One region of the Peribacillus sp. NPDC094092 genome, then DNA from elsewhere that is predicted to be linked to it. Evidence: riboswitches for the same ligand, from Rfam matches in the RefSeq annotation. Region 1 holds a riboswitch; each other region holds the start of a gene.
What was found. A riboswitch is a leader RNA that binds a small molecule or an ion and turns the genes downstream of it on or off. The one in region 1 is predicted to bind cyclic di-AMP.

Region 1 (6,405 bases):
CTGGTACCGGATAGTGGTTAAGGTGTTCAGTGAAGTGATGGAGAGGTTTACTGAAGCGAATCATAGATATGCCAATAAAATCATGAAAGCCCAGCAGGCAACGATCGATGAATTGAGCACACCCATCATTTCCCTTAAAGATAACATGGCGCTGCTTCCCTTGATAGGCGATATTGACACGGCGAGGGGCATGTCCTTGCTTGAAAACACATTGCAAAAATGCGCTGAAAAAAATGTCACAAGGCTTTTCATTGACCTATCGGGCGTTCATGCAATTGATGGTGCATCCGCTCACCAGCTATCGCAATTGATTGAATCCTTACATTTGATCGGTATTCAAACAATCCTTTCAGGACTTCGGCCGGAAATAGCCATGACTGCCGTTAAGCTTCAACTTCCTTTTGATAAAGTGACGATAAAGTCCACTCTTGCCCAAGCAATCAGTACGATAAAATAATACATACATATCCAGGGCATGGGATGCTCGTTATAAACTTCATCGAGAAGACCTCCATATGGCGGTCTTCTCGCATGTATAAGTGATGCTGCATACAAAATGGGTACCGGCCTCATAAAGCAAGAGCCTGAACCTGTAGGATTATTCAATATTGGCAAAGACGGCTAGATCTTCTTTATTGCCAACCACTAAAAGTATATCATTTTCATGGATATCCTGATCCGGTGAGGGTGCTATGATGATTTCTCCATTACTCACGATGGCAATGACGCTGATATTATATCTTGCCCGTAGATCAAGCTCTCTGAGGCTTTTTCCCTTCATGCTCATGGGGAGGATAATTTCCTCGATATTGTATTCTTTAGAGAGTTCTATATAGTTCAGCATGTTAGGGGACAGGAGTTGATTCGCGACCCGCTCCCCCATATCCCTCTCAGGATAGATGACCCAGTCGGCCCCGACTTTAGTGAGCACCTGACCGTGATTTTTATTAAGTGCTTTGGCAATGACCTTATCGACTCCAAGTTCTTTTAAAAGCAAGGTAGTTAAAATGCTCGATTGCATGTCATTTCCGATGGCTACGATGACACAATCGAAATTACGGATTCCGATTGATTTCAATGCCTCTTCTTCAGTCGTATCCGCCATGATCGCATGGGTAACGCTCAGTTCCGCATTCTCGACTCTTTCCTCGTTGACATCAATACCCAATACTTCTTGGCCGGCCGTATATAATCTATGGGCCACACTGGTCCCGAATCTGCCTAGACCGATCACGGCATATTGTCGTTTTCCCATCTTTTACACTCCTTCATTTATGTTTAACCAATCATGATTTTCCCTTTTGGACGTCGGAACGGATCTGGTTTGCGCCTCATGGCGATGGCAAAGGCCAAAGTCAAAGGACCCACACGGCCAGCAAACATCGTGAAAATGATGAGCATCCGGCCAACCGGTGATAATTCGGGGGTCAAACCCATTGAGAGTCCCACGGTGGCGAATGCTGAAGTGGCTTCAAATAAAATCATCAAGAAGTCAGTTCCGCTTTCAGTGATGGTCAGCAGGATGGAGATGAATGAAACCATGAATACGCCAATGAATGTAACGGACAATGCTTTATAGATCGTTTCACTCACGATGCGGTGCCGGAATAATACCACATCACCCTTTCCTTTAATCTGTGACCAAACTGTTCCGACAAGCGTTGCCAATGTAGTCGTTTTAATCCCGCCGCCAGTCGATCCGGGTGAAGCTCCGACGAACATCAAGAAAATGATGAGCAGTAATGTAGGCTGAGTTAAATCAGGGATATTCAGCGTATTGGAGCCTGCCGTCCTTGGTGATACCGATTGAAATAATGATGACAGCATTTTACCCATGAAAGATAAAGGCTGTAATGTCTTGGCATTGCCGAACTCGAATAAAAAGATTAAAATTGCGCCGGCAATCGTAAGTGCCAAGCTAGTCGTCAGAACAACCTTCGTATGTATGGATAAACGATGGGTATCACGGTATTCGTATAGTTCATTCATCACGATAAAACCTATTCCGCCAAACGTGATGAGGAAGACGACCGTAAGGGTTACGAAAGGGTCCGATACATAAGGGGTCAAACTCTTGAATTCCCCCATTAAATCAAAGCCCGCATTATTGAAATTCGATATGGAATGAAAAACCCCGTAATAGATTGCTTTGCCGATCGGCATGTCAAAAGAAAAGCGAATCGATAGAATAAGGGCACCCATGCCTTCAATGATGGCCGTGAAAATTAAAAGCCGTTTCACTAACCTGACTACACCTGCCATGGATAGATTATTTAAGGATTCCTGCAAGAGTAACCTGCCTTTTAAAGAAATCTTTTTGCCTAAAAGGAAAAAGAAAAATGTCGCAAATGACATGAACCCTAAACCGCCTACCTGAATCAGTGTTAAGATGACCAACTCACCAAAAGTGGTAAAGGTCGTTCCTGTATCCACTACGACCAGTCCAGTTACACATGTAGCGGAAGTCGAGGTGAATAAAGCATCCAGAAAAGAAAGACCATTGCCATTTTCAGTGGAAATCGGCAGGGTTAATAAATAGGCCCCAATAAGTATCAGGATGGCAAAGCCTAGTACAAGTATTTTTGGCGGATCCAATAAATTTTTTGTCATTCTCAAATGATCATCCCTACCTATAAAATAATTGTGTGAAACTGTACTGTATTTTAATCATCAATCTGCTTTCAGAATCTTTTTAAAGGCATAATAAAAAGACCAGCGAAAACAACGAACAGTTATTTTGCCACAAAAAGCGTGCAAAAAAACTCCCGAAATAGGCGGTCTTAAGACCTCCTTCGCTTTAGCCGACGAAGTTAGCTGACGGGTAGGATGGCGAAAGAGCTGATCTCATCCCTTCTGCAATGCAGAATTAACCCCAATTGATTGGGTCCTCCGTACTCAATTCCCTTGAGTTTAGGCCGAAATGCATTAAATTGATAAACGTATTCTACTCCCATCATTTAGCAGTTGTAAACCCCTAAATCGTAAAAAAATATGTCTTTAACAAGACTGAAAATTTACGTTTCATTTACATTTTAAAAACGTATTGACAAATATTAGTTAGCACATTATGATAGGTTCGATTAAACGATTATGATAGCCGGCACCGATGTACTTTATTCAATACTTTCAAGCAGAACACGCTATTGCCAATCAAAAATTGTAATATATATATTATATTTCTTTTGTAAATGATAAAGGAAAAAGCATTGCATTCGTATTTAAAGATTCAAGACATTTTACTAAAAAGGCGGGCAATTATGGAGAAAACGTTCAACAGATATGTTATTAATGCTACAGGCAAGGGTGGCCAGACATATTTAACACAATGCCAGGATAAAGATGCACTAAGGAAATGGATAGCCGATCATGAGGATCAAATCATCATGGATGAGTTAAGGATAACGGATAAGAAAAAGAATCCGTTTTTAAAATTGTTTTCCCTAAGGTAAATCAACTAAATTCCCTACATCATTAGCGGTATTCAATTATGAAATCCCTGTGTTCTATCCGGGAACGCTGAGCGAAAAATCCATATCTTGTTTTGCTTTTAAACTCATTTATTTAAAATGAGTTTTTTTGCTATGGAAATCCGTGGGTAATATAGGAGCCGAGGCCAAGAGTAATCCGGTTCATTGTAAGAATGTGCGCAATTGGCTGATGAAGTTCAAGATTTGGAAATGGATTTTCGCCATTTCTTCCGCCGTTTGCTCTTCACAATTCTCCAGCCACTCCTGTATCACCCCTAAAATCGCCGATGTCAGGAAGGCGTGCATATACATGCGGAACGCTTCATTTTCAGCTGCTGGATGCTGGCTGATCAAACGCTCCAACAGTACTTCACCGAATACGCGCTTTATTTTTTTGGCAAAAGAAGGATCGCCCTGATCGCCTAGAATGGCCCTCAAAGCGTGGGCATGTTCACTGATGAATTGAAAAATCGCTACGAATGGCGGGTAAAGCTGCTGTTGATGAAGAGCCATGAAAGCCTCTTTCGGCAATATGGCAGTAATGCGAGTTTGAAGTTCATTTAACAATTCCTGCTGTAAGTGATCCATCAATTCATATTTATCTGTGTAATGCAAATAGAATGTGCCCCGATTGATGTTGGCGCGCTCTGCAATTTTCTTCACTGATACATGTGAGAACCCCTCTGCTTCAACGAGTGCAATGAAATGATGTTGTATCTGCATCTTCGTCTTTTGTACCATATCCTCATGAATCGATGCCATGGAATGTCTCCTTCACTGAACATTTTTCCAAATGTGTTGATTGTATTAGACCAAATCCTACCTTAGAATGATGATACACTCAACACCGTGTTAATTAAAGAGGGAGGATGTGTGTACATTGAAAAACGCGATTTCCATTGAAGGAATTGCCAAAGGTTTTCATCAGAAAAAGGTCATTCAGCCATTGAGCCTGAATATTGAAAAAAGCGGAATTTTTGGCTTGCTGGGTCCATCCGGATGCGGAAAGACGACCTTGATTAAAATGATTGTCGGATTGATTAAGCCCGATGCGGGGAAAGTCACGGTTCTGGATCATGAAGTGCCAAATGAAGCACTGTTAATGGATGTCGGCTATATGGCACAGGCCGATGCTTTATATACAGAACTGACGGGAGCTGAAAATCTCGAATTTTTTGCGAAGCTATACCATTTTTCGAAAAAGGAACGAAGTGAACGGATTCAATATGCAGCTGAAATCGTACAGTTGACGAATGATTTGAATGTTCGGGTTGCGCATTATTCCGGGGGAATGAAACGCCGTCTGTCACTGGCGGTTGCACTCATCCAAAATCCGGCGATTCTCATTTTGGATGAACCGACAGTGGGAATAGACCCTTTGCTGAAACAATCGATTTGGCAGGAACTTGAGCGTTTAAGTAATGAAGATCATAAGACGATCATCATCACGACGCATGTGATGGATGAAGCGGAACGATGCGATAAACTGGCGATGCTGCGTGAAGGTGAAATCATCGCAGCAGGAACCCCCGCAGCTTTAAAAACACAATTTGCCGCGGATACGCTTGATGATGTTTTTTTAAGGATTGGAGGTGGCCTAAAATGAGAATGGCCTCTCTAGTTACACGAATTACCCAGCAGTTGCGCAGGGACCGAAGGACACTCGCTTTATTTTTCCTGGCTCCATTGCTCATTTTGACGCTCATGTATTTTATTTTCGATACAGAAGCAAGTGAGTTGAAACTCGTTGTGACAGGCAGTGATGAGACCATGGTCAACGCATTGAAACAAGCGGATTTTCAAGTAACGGCTGCTGAGGAATTCTCACAGGAAAAAATGATTGAGACTGATTCGGATGGCTGGCTGCATGTTGAAAATGGCAAAAAAAACCTGACACTATTGAACGACGAACCATCACGTGCAAAGGCCGTTCAAATGCAAATGATGCATGCTTTGCAAGGGAATGGAAAAAACACTCCTTCAATGGAGGAGCAATATGTATACGGGGATGCCGACACAAAGAGTTTTGATACTTTCAGTCCGATGCTCGTCAGCTTTTTCGTTTTCTTCTTTGTATTTTTAATAGCGGGGATCGCGCTTTTGAAAGAGCGTACAAGTGGTACATTGGAACGGCTGCTTGCCACCCCGATTAAAAGATACGAAATCGTAGCGGGCTATGTGATCGGATATGGCTTATTTGCTCTCTTTCAAACCATAATTGTCGTCCTATATGCTGTCAATGTATTGGATATCGTCCTTGTTGGCTCCATTTGGCTTGTTTTACTGACGAATATACTGGTGGCGCTCGTTGCATTATCGCTTGGTACATTACTATCGAGTTTCGCGACATCTGAATTCCAAATGGTGCAATTCATTCCGCTGGTCATCGTGCCGCAAGTCTTCTTTACAGGGATTTTCCCATTGGATGGCATGTCAGAATGGCTGCAAAAAATCGGCAAGATCATGCCTCTCTATTACGCCTCGGATGCGATGAACGGCATTATGTACAAAGGGTTCACATTCAATGAGGTATTACTGGATCTCCTCATTCTCCTTGCATTTGCGGCCGTTTTTATCACGATTAATATTATTAGTTTAAAAAGGTACCGTGCCCTATGAATGGATCATAAAACAAAAAAGCAGGATTCCCGGAACATGGGGAGCCTGCTTTTTTGTTTTACCGGAAGAAGGCCGACTCGCTGGTTTTCTCCCGACAGGTTACTGGAGCTTATTGACGGGTTCCTAAAGTTGTCCTAGGATATAAGCATATGCAATGATCTGGTAAGAAATAGAAGGGGGAGTTATATGTCTCCAAAAACGGTCATGCTTTCCCTTTTGCTGTCGCAAGCATTGTTTTTGTGCGGTTTGCCTTTTTTCCTTCAGCTCCGGTTATATTTGAATCCTTTGGTAATCATCGTTGTCTGGTTTTGTATTCTTT
Region 2 (6,405 bases), on a different contig from region 1:
ACAAGCAGGAACTGGAAAGAAACAGTTTGAATGAAAAAGTGAAAATGCTTGACGCCAAATTAGGTTCAATTGAGGAACAATCCAATGCAATCGTGACGACGAGCGAGGCGGATGGTGTAGTTAAAAATATCAATAAAAACCTGAAAAACCCCATCATATCCATAGTTTCTACAAATATGGCAATTGAAGGGGAATTCTCCGAAGATGAAATGAAAAAGGCCGAAGTGGGCATGACTATAAAAGCAAGTTCCTCTGATTCAAAAAAGGCATTGAAAGGAACGATAGGCCGTATCCATTCCTATCCAGCCGAAGAGCCATCGTTAAAAAAAGATAACAGATTTCCATTTCAGGCTTTAATCGACCCGGAAGGCGAAGAAACGGAACATTTGTTGGTGGGAACGAAAGTCGATCTTACTGTAATAACCAATGAAAAAGCCGGTGTACCATCCGTTCCTATAGAAGCGGTAAATTACCAAAAGCAGCCTTATATTTATAAATTGACTAAAAAAGGATATGTGGATAAACATTACATTACAAAAGGGCTTAAAGCAGAAGGAAAGCAAGAAATCATAAAGGGACCGTCGGTAGGTGACGTCATCCTGCTGAAGCCGGATATGGCAGTGAAGAACCATTCTAATTTTATTACCCCGATTCAATTTGAAAAAGTGAGAGTTACAACTTATAAAAAATTCACCTCTAGGGAAAAAGTAAGATATCTGTTACTTGGCATTTTGGAAAAATAACCGTTCCTTCAAAAAGAGAGGTGATGTCAAATTATTCATTAATTATATTAATATAACTTAAGGGATTAAAAATCGGGAAGAGTAATTATAGATACAATAGCAGCTAATACAGAATATTCAGACATGTTTAAAGATTTTTTCTAGAATGGATGCGAATAAATATTTACAGATTATCATTTTTAGTATAATATTTTATTATAAGTTAACTCGCTTAATCTTATTCCAAGAACGGGGGACCCATTTTTGTGGATTTTATCCGCTAGGGGTGAATTCAGAAATGAAAGGGCTTTGTGTTTCCAATTCCTAACCCGACAGCTAACCTCGTCAGCGTCTTTAAGGGAACATGTGTGAATATTCACGCCAATAAGAAATCGACACATGAAGTGTCTTTTTTTTCGGCGTAAAGACAGAGTTTTTCAAAAAAAGAAAAATTACTTTCTTTTATTAGTATCTTGTTTCCCTTACCGAGACAAAAATGTTTTTGCATCAAAGACTTTATGGAAGGTGAGGAAAGTAAATGAAGAAATTCAAATTAAGTTTAGCTAGCCAAATTTTCATTGGTTTAATTTTAGGGATTATCGTTGGTGCCATTTTTTATGGTAGTGAATCGGCTCAAAACTTTTTACAGCCATTCGGAGACATTTTCCTACGAATGATTAAAATGATTGTAGTGCCAATCATTGTGTCAAGTCTTATCGTTGCAGTTGCTGGTGTAGGCGATTTAAAATCAGTAGGTAAACTTGGAGCTAAATCAATATCATACTTTGTTGTGGTAACTATGATTGCGATTGCTGTTGGTTTAATTTCAGCGAATATCATCCAGCCTGGTGTTGGTGTAAATATGGACAAGCTAGAACAAACTGATATTTCTACCTATGTTGATACAGCCGAAACTAAGCAACATGAATCTTTTGTAGATACAATCGTTCACATTGTGCCATCCAATCCAGTTAAAGCCATGGTAGAAGGCGATATGCTAGCGATCATTTTCTTCTCCGTGTTGTTTGGACTTAGTATTGCGGCCATCGGTGAAAAGGGTAAACCAGTATTCCGTTTCTTCCAAGGTGTAGCTGAAGGAATGTTCTACCTAACTAACATGGTCATGAAATTCGCTCCTATCGGTGTATTTGCACTAATCGGTGTGACGATCTCCAAGTTCGGTTTGGAATCTTTAATTCCGCTAGGAAAGTTAGCGCTTTCTGTTTACGGAACAATGATTTTCTTTGTAATAGTCATTCTTGGCATTATTGCGAAATTTGTCGGATTCAATATCTTTACGTTAATTAAACTTCTAAAAGAAGAATTGATCCTTGCTTTCTCTACTGCAAGTTCAGAAGCGGTTCTTCCGAAAATCATGGAAAAAATGGAGAAAGCGGGATGTCCGAAACATATTGCTACATTTGTTATTCCGACTGGATATTCTTTTAACCTTGATGGTTCTACATTATACCAAGCGTTAGCGGCAATCTTCATCGCTCAAATGTACGGAATCGATTTAAGCATGTATGAGCAAATTACGCTAATGCTAGTGTTAATGATCACGTCCAAGGGGATTGCGGGTGTACCGGGTGTGTCTTTCGTAGTTCTTTTAGCGACATTAGGAACTGTCGGTATTCCTATTGAAGGTCTAGCATTTATTGCCGGTATCGACCGTATTCTTGATATGGGACGTACAGTAGTAAACGTTATCGGTAATTCACTTGCAGCAATCGTCATCTCTAAATGGGAAGGTCAATTCAACCCACCTTCCAAAAAAGAATTAGAGCAAGTTTCTTAATAAAAAAGTCCAGAGTGGAATGTCACTCTGGACTTTTTTTGAATTAAAATGCGCTTTTTGTTTTTTGATCCGTAAGCTGTGATCGGAAGAGAAAGCGTTGACATCATCGTTTTCATGGAATCATTCACTTCGGTAAAAGCTCTGGATGACTGTTAATCCTATTTTCTTCAGGCAACCAAGTACTTCAAGTTGAGCAGGGATATGAAGGGAAGTATCTTCTTGAAGCGTCTTTCCGGATATCAAAATATCCCCAAAGTCATAAGGCCTTCCCTCCCGTTTACCTCCACACCAACTCATTTCCTCTTGTTCCCGGAAGTTCGGATGATCATCGTTTTGACGCTCATGTGTTGGGTGAAGGAAGAGTCCTTCAGGATATAAAATGCGGTTGATTTCTTTTATAATCAATGAGCGTTTTTGCTGCGGAGTTTGCATTTATTTGATGGACTTCGTGTTCCGCTTTATGATGATGATTAATATTGGGTGCTATATAATTTACGTGAAAACTCAAAAGTTTGATAAAATAACATTATTGATTAGAGCTCGGAGGGGGTCAGGTTATGAAGAATGATAGCAATGATATCTTATATATGTATATGCAGGCTTCTGAACGGTTTGTCCTTTTTAATGGACTCAATTTTCGTGAATTCGTCTATTCGCTGCCATATACCCTGGATTCGATCTTATTATTGAAACATCAATTCGATGGTGGGGAATACAATTTGAATGTCCTGCTTGATAGCGCTTCATCTGAGGATATTGGGAAGCTCGTTAAAGAAAATGTTCGGGCATATGGAGATTTCTGTTGGGTTGATTTTGAAGAGGAGGAAGGGCTGGATGAATTGGATGGAAGGGAAATAGCGGAACTTTTATATTTAGGACACGCTAAAACCCATCTGAGTCCCCCGTTTTTCCGTAAATTGAATAATCAATTTGTGTACCTTGCCCAGGATGATGGCTGGTTCAATAAAATTTATTTTCGTTCTCTTTCGACATATTATATGATGTTAGGAAGCCTGATTCCGTTAAAGTTGGAGCCGTTAAAAGCAGAGAGGACGTGGCTTGGAATCAGAAAGAAAAAAGAACTGACGGCGATTCCTGCAGAAATCATTTCTTCCTTGGCCCATCTTTTGGGAGAGGGGCTCGCTTTTTCCTTTCGGGATATTAAGTATACAAGAACGAAAATTGAGATACCTGCTTGGGTAGTAGGGGATTATTTAAATATGGATGAGATGCATGACGACTTTTTGGGTAGAGATAGTAATGAACCTGATGCCTTTATTATCTTCTATCGAAAAGAAAAGGTATGGGAAAGCGTTATTAATAATACATCATCCTCCTGATTATCCCAATTTCCGGGGTTAGTGGATTTGACATCCTAAAATTTTTTAGGTGTAAGACTTACCATCTCATGCATAAAAGATAAGAGGGGGCGACTCACAGGACGTAGCGGTTTCATTCTCGTTCTGATTATGGCAATCGTTGGAGAATAACCAATGATGGAAGTTTCGGATCACCCCGCATCAACAGGCTGCAGGGCAGGCGGATGGATGATGTAACAAAAATGAAATGTGGAGGTCTAACAGCCTGTAAATGCCTGATTGGCTCAACTAACCATCATTGGTAAAGCTCGAATGATGGAAGTTTCGCTTTATCCGTTTTAGTGTAAAGTGATACAATGAACATGGTTAAAAGAATATTGGAGGGTAATACTCATGAAAACTAAACTTGGTTTGCTTTATGGTGGAAAATCTGCGGAGCATGAGGTTTCTATGCAGACGGCTTTAGCGGTCATTAAAGCTCTCGATTTAGCAAAGTTTGATATATATCCGATTTACATAACAAAAGAGGGTTCATGGATTAATGGACCGAAGTTAACAGGTCCTGCCGAGAATGTGGAGGCTTTGACATTTTCTCCGGAAAAATCGAGCTCGCCTCTTGCCTTGCAGGCACATTCAACTGATGAAAATAGTGAATCTACAGGGTATGACGTAATTTTCCCATTGCTTCACGGACCGAATGGGGAAGATGGGACCGTCCAAGGGATGTTGGAACTATTGAACCTTCCTTATGTAGGGAATGGCGTTTTGGCTTCATCAGCAGGAATGGATAAGGTCATCATGAAAAATATTTTTGCCCAGGCAGGACTTCCGCAAGTGAAATACACTTGGTTCATTCGTTCCGAATGGGAGAAGAATACTGAAAGTGCCATTAAAAAGGTAGCGGATGAATTGGGGTACCCTTGTTTTGTCAAACCTGCCAATTTAGGTTCGAGTGTCGGCATCAGTAAATGTAATGATGCTGATGAACTGGAAAAAGCAGTAGCGGAAGCGTTTCAATTCGATCGGAAGATCATCATTGAAGAAGGGGTCGTTGCTCGTGAACTCGAGTTTGGTATTCTTGGTAATGATGAACCTTCTTGTTCAGTGGCGGGTGAAATCATCCCTAAGAAGGATTTTGCCTTCTATGATTATTCAGCAAAATATGTAGACGGTAATTCAGCGATGGTCATTCCGGCGGAGATATCGGAAAGCGAGTATGCAACTTTATCGGAAATGGCCATTACTGCCTTTAAGTCATTGGATTGCTCTGGATTGGTTCGCGCTGATTTCTTCTTAACGAATGAGGGGCAAATCTATATTAATGAAGTGAATACAATGCCAGGATTTACTCCTTTCAGCATGTTTCCGTTATTGTGGAAGCATACAGGTGTCGATTATCCAGCGCTAATTGAAAAACTCGTGAAACTTGCATTGGACCGTCATCAGGAAAAACAACAAATCAAATATACAGTTTGATCATGCAAGTAATGCAGCAGTTAACTTCACAATCCATCAAACGTTGATTTGATGGATTCCAATCAGCAGGAACCGGTACGATTTAAACTGGTTTCTGCTTCGTTTGGTTATTGGAAGTAGAGGGCGATAACGGTTCGATGAATGTAGGAGGAACAAAATGATAAAGAGAACGTTAAAACAAGTACATGAAATGGCAGAGGGATTGAATGATATCAGTCCATTCCAGTCAATAGGAATTGACGGTGTCACCATCGATTCAAGAACGGTTAAGGAAGGATGTTTGTTCATTCCGCTTAAGGGCGGGCAGGTTGACGGACATCAGTATGTCAAGCAAGCATTGGCGCAAGGAGCTGCTGCTTCTTTTTGGCAAAGGGATGTTCCGAATCCTCCTAATGATTTACCGATAATCATTGTCGAAAATACTGAGAAAGCACTTCAGCAATTGGCGCGTTCTTACCGTCAGCAGTTGAATATAAAAGTCATTGGGATAACAGGAAGCAACGGTAAGACGACAACGAAAGATATGACGGCTGCATTGCTGGCCACTACCTATAAAGTTCATAAAACCATCGGAAACTTCAATAATCATTTAGGTTTACCACTGACGGTACTTTCTATGGATGAGGATACTGAAGCTGCTGTCTTGGAAATGGGAATGAGCAGCCGCGGTGAAATCGAGTTCTTATCCAAAATGGCAAAGCCTGATGTCGCGATCATTACCAATATCGGTGAATCACACTTATTGGATTTAGGATCACGCGAGGAAATCGCGAATGCAAAGTTGGAAATTGTCGAAGGATTGGCGAAAGATGGGACGCTGATCTATCATGGTGATGAACCATTGCTCCGCAATCGGATCAAAAACGATTTCCCTGATTTAAACGTAATATCTTTTGGACGTACGGAACAAAATGATTTATATCCACAGACCATAAGCCAAGGGGCGGTCAGTACCGCGTTTACAATTGCTAGTGGAGAAAAGGAAATCGAGTATGAGATACCCGTATTAGGCAATCATAATGTCCTTAATGCATTGGCCGCCATCTTGGCTGCTAAAGAATTCAATGTGGATGATTCGGCGATCCGCAAA
Region 3 (6,405 bases), on a different contig from region 1:
AGAAAGCGTATTGCAGGATACCATTTCCCAGCTTTGTGGATTGGTGAGGGGGTTGGTCGAAGAAAACGTTGTTTCTGGTCAAAGTAAAATTCTATTGATCGATGATGGAAGTAAAGACCAAACATGGAAGATCATTTATAAGGAAACGATTCATAATGAATTTGTTCGTGGGTTAAAGCTTTCCCGGAATGCAGGACATCAAAATGCACTCCTGGCAGGATTGTTTACAGCCAAAGAAGCCTCCGATTGTGTGATTTCCATCGATGCAGATTTGCAGGATGATATTCAAGTCATCCCTGAATTCATTCGGAAATTCAATGAAGGGTGTGAAATTGTCTACGGTGTTCGCCAGAAAAGGGACCTTGATTCATTTTTCAAACGAACATCTGCAACTGGTTTTTATAAAATGATGAACAAGATGGGGGTTAACCTTGTCTATAATCATGCTGATTTCCGGCTAATGAGTAAAAGGGCGATTGCGGAGTTGGAACGATTTGATGAAACGAATCTTTTTTTACGGGGGATTGTACCGCTCATTGGGTTTAAGACGGACTCCGTTTATTATGACCGAAAAGAAAGATTGGCTGGGGAAACGAAATATCCATTCAAGAAGATGGTTGCTTTTGCGCTTGATGGCATTACTTCCTTTTCAGTTACACCGATTCGGCTTGTATTATGGCTAGGATGTCTTTCCTTTTTCATTAGCTTACTTTTTGGGTCTTACTTTTTATGGTTAAAGTTTTATGGGCAGACCGAAACTGGATGGACATCATTAATCACCTCCATATGGTTGATCGGTGGACTACAGTTGATTGCTGTAGGCTTGATTGGGGAATATATCGGTAAAATCTATAATGAATCCAAACGCCGGCCTAAATATATAGTTGATCTGGATCTATTTAATCCGCTCGATTTAAAAAAACGGGAGCAACTAGACAATGAACGGAACAGTATTGAGAAACTATCTAAAACACACTAACTCCTTTATCCGCTTTTTATTGGTTGGGATAGTCAATACAGCGCTTGGACTTTCCATCATGCTTTTTCTCATGAATGTTCTTGAATTCTCTTACTGGGTCTCCACCTTTATCGGTAATGGTACCGGAGCTGTAACGAGTTTTCTTTTGAATAGGACTTTTACCTTTAAAAGCGATATAGAATGGCGGAGAGGAGTTGCACGTTTCTTTTGCGTCATCCTGATTTGTTATTCCGCCGCATATTCTTTAGGCCAAGCTATTGCGGAATCAATGGAAGGATTTGTTCATTTACCCATACAAAAAAATGTAGCTGTGCTGATAGGAGCAATTTTTTACACAATTCTTAACTATATTGGCCAGAAATACTTTGTCTTTAAAAAAAACAATTTGAGACCAATTCAAGAAGGAAGGAACTAATTAAGGTGGATCAGTGGGATAATGCCCCCGATTGGACGGGAATTAAAGTGGAATTGGAAAGCGAAAACCAATGCAAGTTAAATGACTCAAGCTGGGAGCAAATCGTTTCACTTCGTCCAGCACGATTTATGTGGCAATCATTTTTTCTTTTTCTGACATCTTTTGTTCATTGACCCCTTGATTTTTTCCTTTTTGGACGTTTAATTGCCTCCTTTCCCCCCATCGGACCATGTATTTGCATGACTTATGTAATATACGTCAAGAATAAAACCCCCGCATACAAAAAATATTAAATTTCTGTGTAAAATTTTCATTTACTTTTCCATTTCACGGGAGTATGATAATCAACAGTTTCATATTTCTAAATCGCTTAAACCTTATGGTGCGGGGGACCCGGTATTGGGATTGTTACTACAATCCAGGGGGTGAATCCTTTCAAGGTAGGGCTACTCTTAGGTCCGAATCCGACAGCTAACCTCGTAAGCGTTATAGGAGAAGGAAGGTGGAGCTTGTTAGACAAAAAAATTGATGTCTACAGGTCTATTTAGTTATGACCTGTAGGCATTTTTTTATTTCTTCTTGTTTTTTGCTACAGCTGGGTAACATAAACTTATAAATTTAATATGGTGGTGAATACTTGATGTTATTGTTATCATCCTTAAAAAGGTTCTTGATTGGAAGACCTTTAAAATCAAATGCACTTGGTGAACAAAAGCTTAACAAAACAAAGGCTTTGGCGATATTATCTTCCGATGCTTTGTCTTCGGTTGCTTATGGACCTGAGCAAATATTGATTGTCCTGATTACAGTCGGTGCTACAGCATTCTGGTATTCCATCCCTATCGCAATCGGAGTATTGATCCTGTTAACCGCCTTGATTTTGTCCTATAGACAAATCATTTTCGCTTATCCGCATGGCGGGGGGGCATATGTGGTTTCAAAAAAAAATTTAGGAGTCAATCCAGGGCTGATAGCTGGAGGATCCTTATTGGTCGATTATATATTAACCGTCGCAGTCAGTGTTTCTGCAGGTACGGATGCAATCACGTCCGCTTTTCCAGGCCTGCATTCATATAATGTCATCATAGCCATCATTTTCGTCATTCTGCTTACAATCCTGAATCTCCGGGGGGTTACGGAGTCGGCCTCTGTTTTGGCTTATCCGGTGTACCTATTCGTTTTGGCATTGTTCATCTTGATTGGTGTCGGGATTTACAAGATTTTAACAGGGGGAGTTTCACCGGAATTGCACACGCCCATTGGGACTCCGGTAGCGGGCATCAGTTTATTCATCCTGTTAAGGGCATTTGCATCAGGAAGCTCCGCATTGACAGGAGTCGAAGCTATTTCCAATGCAATCCCGAACTTTAAAGATCCGGCCCCGAATAATGCGGCCAAAACGTTAATAGCGATGGGTTCGTTACTAGCTGTATTATTTACGGGAATCGTATACTTGGCCTATTATTTAAGCATTGTTCCTAGCGCAGAGGTAACGGTCGTCTCCCAGATTGCTGAAGAGATCTTTGGACGGAATTTCATGTATTTCTTCATTCAAGGTACGACTGCCTTGATCTTGATACTTGCGGCCAATACTGGCTATTCTGCCTTCCCTCTGCTTGCGGTAAATCTAGCGAAGGATAAATTCATACCAAGGGCGTTTACGATTAGAGGGGACCGATTAGGGTATTCCAATGGAATAATCATACTGGGACTTGCATCGATCATCTTAATAGTCTCATTTGGAGGACATACAGAAAATCTCATTCCGCTTTATGCCGTAGGGGTATTCATTCCATTCACTCTGTCACAGACCGGAATGATTGTTAAATGGATTCGCGAAAAACCAAAAGGTTGGATGTTGAAATTAACCATTAATTCAATTGGTGCCATTATTAGCTTTATCGTCACGATGATATTCTTCTTGACTAAGTTTACTCAGGTTTGGCCAGTTTTGATTTTTCTACCTATTATCCTGTTCATTTTTCATCGAATCAGAAAGCATTATGAAGCAGTTGGTGACCAACTAAGGATTACAACATGTGAGCCGATCTTGCCAATTGAAGGAAATATCATTATCGTACCTGTGGCAGGGATAACTCATGTGGTTGAGAACTCTTTAAATTATGCAAAATCTCTTTCAGCGCATCAGGTCATTGCCGTTTATGTTGCTTTTGAAAGAGAAGATGAAAAGAAATTCGTGGAAAAGTGGAAAAAGTGGCAGCCGGATGTCAGACTAGTTACACTGAATTCTTATTACAGAAGCATCATTCAGCCATTAACAAAATTTGTGGATACGGTTGAACATAAGGCGAGTGAATCCAATTATAAAGTTACGGTGATCATCCCCCAATTCATTCCGAAGAAGGGCTGGCACAATATTCTTCATAACCAATCAAGTTTACTGATCCGTGCCTACTTACTTTATAAAAGAAATGTGGTTATTACGACTGTACCATATCATTTGAAGAAGTAAGTTCCATTATCTAAGAAAAATAGAAGCCAGACTGTAGGCAAATTCGAAGAAATCGGGTTTGTCTACAGTTTTTTTATTGCTTGTACAACTTGGGCGCCGCTCCAAGCACTCGCTTTCCGCGGTCGGTCCTGGGGTCTCTCGCTTGCGCCTTCGGGGGTCTCCTTTGAACGCGCTTTTCCCGCAGGAGTCTCGCAAACCCGTTCCAATCAACTTGGTTAAAGCATTTTAGTTAGATACCATACCAGGGGATTTGAAGGTTTGCTTCGGGTCAGTTGGTTCCTGAACATCATTGGATGAAATTCGTTTTCCGAACTCCTTATGTCTATAATCTAAATATGGTTTTCTTTATTTATGATCTTATAAATAAAAAGACAGCCCTACAGCTGTATTTTCTTCAACTAACGCCCCCTATAGTTGAAGAAGAACATGAATTGAAAACTCATTAAATTCACAATAACTATTATTGCCAATGAAACCTAAATAAGAAAAAGGATTGAAGTAAGTTGTGGGGAAACGGGGTAACTTGAAAATCAATTTAAAAACTTTATTAAATTAATGACCAAAATAATTTTATTAAAGTAAGTATTTATATATTTGGTGAATTTTCAATAGTATTAGCGGGATATAATGTTGGACGTTTGGTCGTAATGATAATGTTCTAGTCTAGGCAATCAATAGTCATTCCAACCGTTAAAAAGGAAGGGCAGATAACTAAAAATTATCTGCTCTTTTTTAATTTATCTTCTATTTGAACTAACATGTGAAAAAATGTACTTAAACTAAAGGGTGCGTTAGTTCATTAAGGCATGTGGCAGATCCGCCAACTGTAATTCAGCCTGCTTCAAAGGTCCGACAAAGTATTTGGAGTTTACAGTTAATGTCGCATGCCTAATGAAGAAAAGGCTTATACTATGTTATGATTAAATAAACATTACCTATGAGTAATTTATAATAGATAATTATATGAAGATTATGAGGGGAATTTTACAACGAAAGTAGGTGGAATAGTGAATAAAGTTCAGGAAAACAACAATGTGTTGGAACACATCATTTTTATAAAAGATAACTTGCCAAATAAACAGAAGCAGTTATGTGATTACATACTACAAAATCATAAAGATATTGAAATGTTTACAGTCAAGGAATTGGCCCGAAATGCCAATGTAGGTACAACAACTGTTTTACGGTTAGTTAAGACGTTAGGTTACGATAGCTTTTTTGACTTAAAAAAACAGTTTCATGAAATTCAAAGGGATTATTCTGACAAGTGGGAAAATGTACAGGCGTCTTTTGGAGGTAATGATGAAGACAAAGACTATAAGACGCTATCGAATGTTTGGCAAGAAGGAGTTCAATTGCTAAATAAATCACTTAACCCTCAGTTGGTTGAAAATTTCAGAGATGCTATGGACCTAATCGCAAATGCTGAGAGAATTAATTTACTCGGATTAAGACCTTATAAAGCAGTTGCTATTTACTTAGAACTCCTCATCGAAGAATTTCACTCAAACACAAGACAGCTCAGCTACGATAGTGAGTCGATGTTTGAACGAATATTACAGTTTAAAGAAAACGAAGTAATGATTGTATTTGGGTTCTCCCCTTATCCACAACGGACAATTGATGCTGCAAGTGTAGCCTACAAGCAAGGGATTCCCATTGTATTAATTACGGATTATTTGTCGTGTCCTATCTCCACATTTTCAAAGGTTATTTTAAAAGTCGAAACTGGGGAAAAATATTTTACAATAATGCCAATTATTGCTCTCGTAGAAGCAATTGTAGTTGAATTAGGAAAAAGAAATTCGAAAACATCAATTCAACAAATAACAAACTTAGTGGAAACATTGAAAGAAAAGAAAGTTATAGTAGATTAATAAAAAAAGACATTATTATTGTAATTTCATTAGAAATTTACATGTAATGTCTTTTTTTTGTTAATTGAACCCCAAAAAGGAACAAAAGAACCTTTTTTAAATAAAATGGTTTACATTAAATCTAAACGGTGCTATTATACGAATTATCAAATAATTCAAAAAAAGGAGAGTTAATATGAGTACAGTTAAGATACTAGACAATGTACAGCAAAATAAACGAGTTGGTTTTATCTATCTCTCACAGGAAGACTGCATCGAAGCTGGTGGTCTGGACATGGATGGTACACTTGAGGCGATTCAAAAGTCTTTTGAATTACACGGTCGCAACGAGGTAGTCCAACCTTCTAAACCGGTCATTCGCTGGGGAGGACCTGAAACAGAAGAGACAAGAGGAAGAATAATGACGATGCCTTCTTATCTTGGGGGTGAGGTTGATGTAGCGGGAATGAAGTGGATTCCGAGTATGCCAGAAAATCCAAGAAAAATTGGACAGCCGAGAGCTTCTGCCATCATTATTTTATCTGACCCTCATAATGGTTTTCCTCTTGCGATTATGGATGGAACAATTGTAAGCGCTATGAGAACTGGAGCAGCAACTGGAATAGCTGCGAAATATCTTGCTAACCCGGATTCGCGTACAGTAGGTATTATTGGTGCAGGT

Region 2: it holds a riboswitch for cyclic di-AMP, as region 1 does, so the genes downstream of both, ACQKNS_RS27030 (cation:dicarboxylate symporter family transporter) here and ACQKNS_RS23030 (TrkH family potassium uptake protein) in region 1, are expected to answer to the same signal.
Region 3: it holds a riboswitch for cyclic di-AMP, as region 1 does, so the genes downstream of both, ACQKNS_RS08215 (APC family permease) here and ACQKNS_RS23030 (TrkH family potassium uptake protein) in region 1, are expected to answer to the same signal.

The regions. Positions count from the first base shown of each region.
Region 1 is NZ_JBNNUC010000006.1:121,813-128,217, reverse strand. It holds gene ACQKNS_RS23040 (STAS domain-containing protein) at 1-457, shown strand, start outside; gene ACQKNS_RS23035 (potassium channel family protein) at 599-1,255, opposite strand; gene ACQKNS_RS23030 (TrkH family potassium uptake protein) at 1,279-2,610, opposite strand; cyclic di-AMP (ydaO/yuaA leader) riboswitch at 2,785-2,927, opposite strand; gene ACQKNS_RS23025 (hypothetical protein) at 3,258-3,449, shown strand; gene ACQKNS_RS23020 (TetR/AcrR family transcriptional regulator C-terminal domain-containing protein) at 3,630-4,229, opposite strand; gene ACQKNS_RS23015 (ABC transporter ATP-binding protein) at 4,348-5,073, shown strand; gene ACQKNS_RS23010 (ABC transporter permease) at 5,070-6,086, shown strand; gene ACQKNS_RS23005 (VanZ family protein) at 6,273-6,405, shown strand, end outside.
Region 2 is NZ_JBNNUC010000014.1:20,721-27,125, reverse strand. It holds gene ACQKNS_RS27035 (efflux RND transporter periplasmic adaptor subunit) at 1-743, shown strand, start outside; cyclic di-AMP (ydaO/yuaA leader) riboswitch at 942-1,088, shown strand; gene ACQKNS_RS27030 (cation:dicarboxylate symporter family transporter) at 1,261-2,520, shown strand; gene ACQKNS_RS27025 (hypothetical protein) at 2,641-2,952, opposite strand; gene ACQKNS_RS27020 (hypothetical protein) at 3,078-3,860, shown strand; gene ACQKNS_RS27015 (D-alanine--D-alanine ligase) at 4,233-5,315, shown strand; gene ACQKNS_RS27010 (UDP-N-acetylmuramoyl-tripeptide--D-alanyl-D-alanine ligase) at 5,473-6,405, shown strand, end outside.
Region 3 is NZ_JBNNUC010000001.1:1,713,105-1,719,509, reverse strand. It holds gene ACQKNS_RS08225 (glycosyltransferase family 2 protein) at 1-979, shown strand, start outside; gene ACQKNS_RS08220 (GtrA family protein) at 939-1,394, shown strand; cyclic di-AMP (ydaO/yuaA leader) riboswitch at 1,752-1,895, shown strand; gene ACQKNS_RS08215 (APC family permease) at 2,041-3,867, shown strand; gene ACQKNS_RS08210 (MurR/RpiR family transcriptional regulator) at 4,875-5,744, shown strand; gene ACQKNS_RS08205 (ornithine cyclodeaminase family protein) at 5,920-6,405, shown strand, end outside.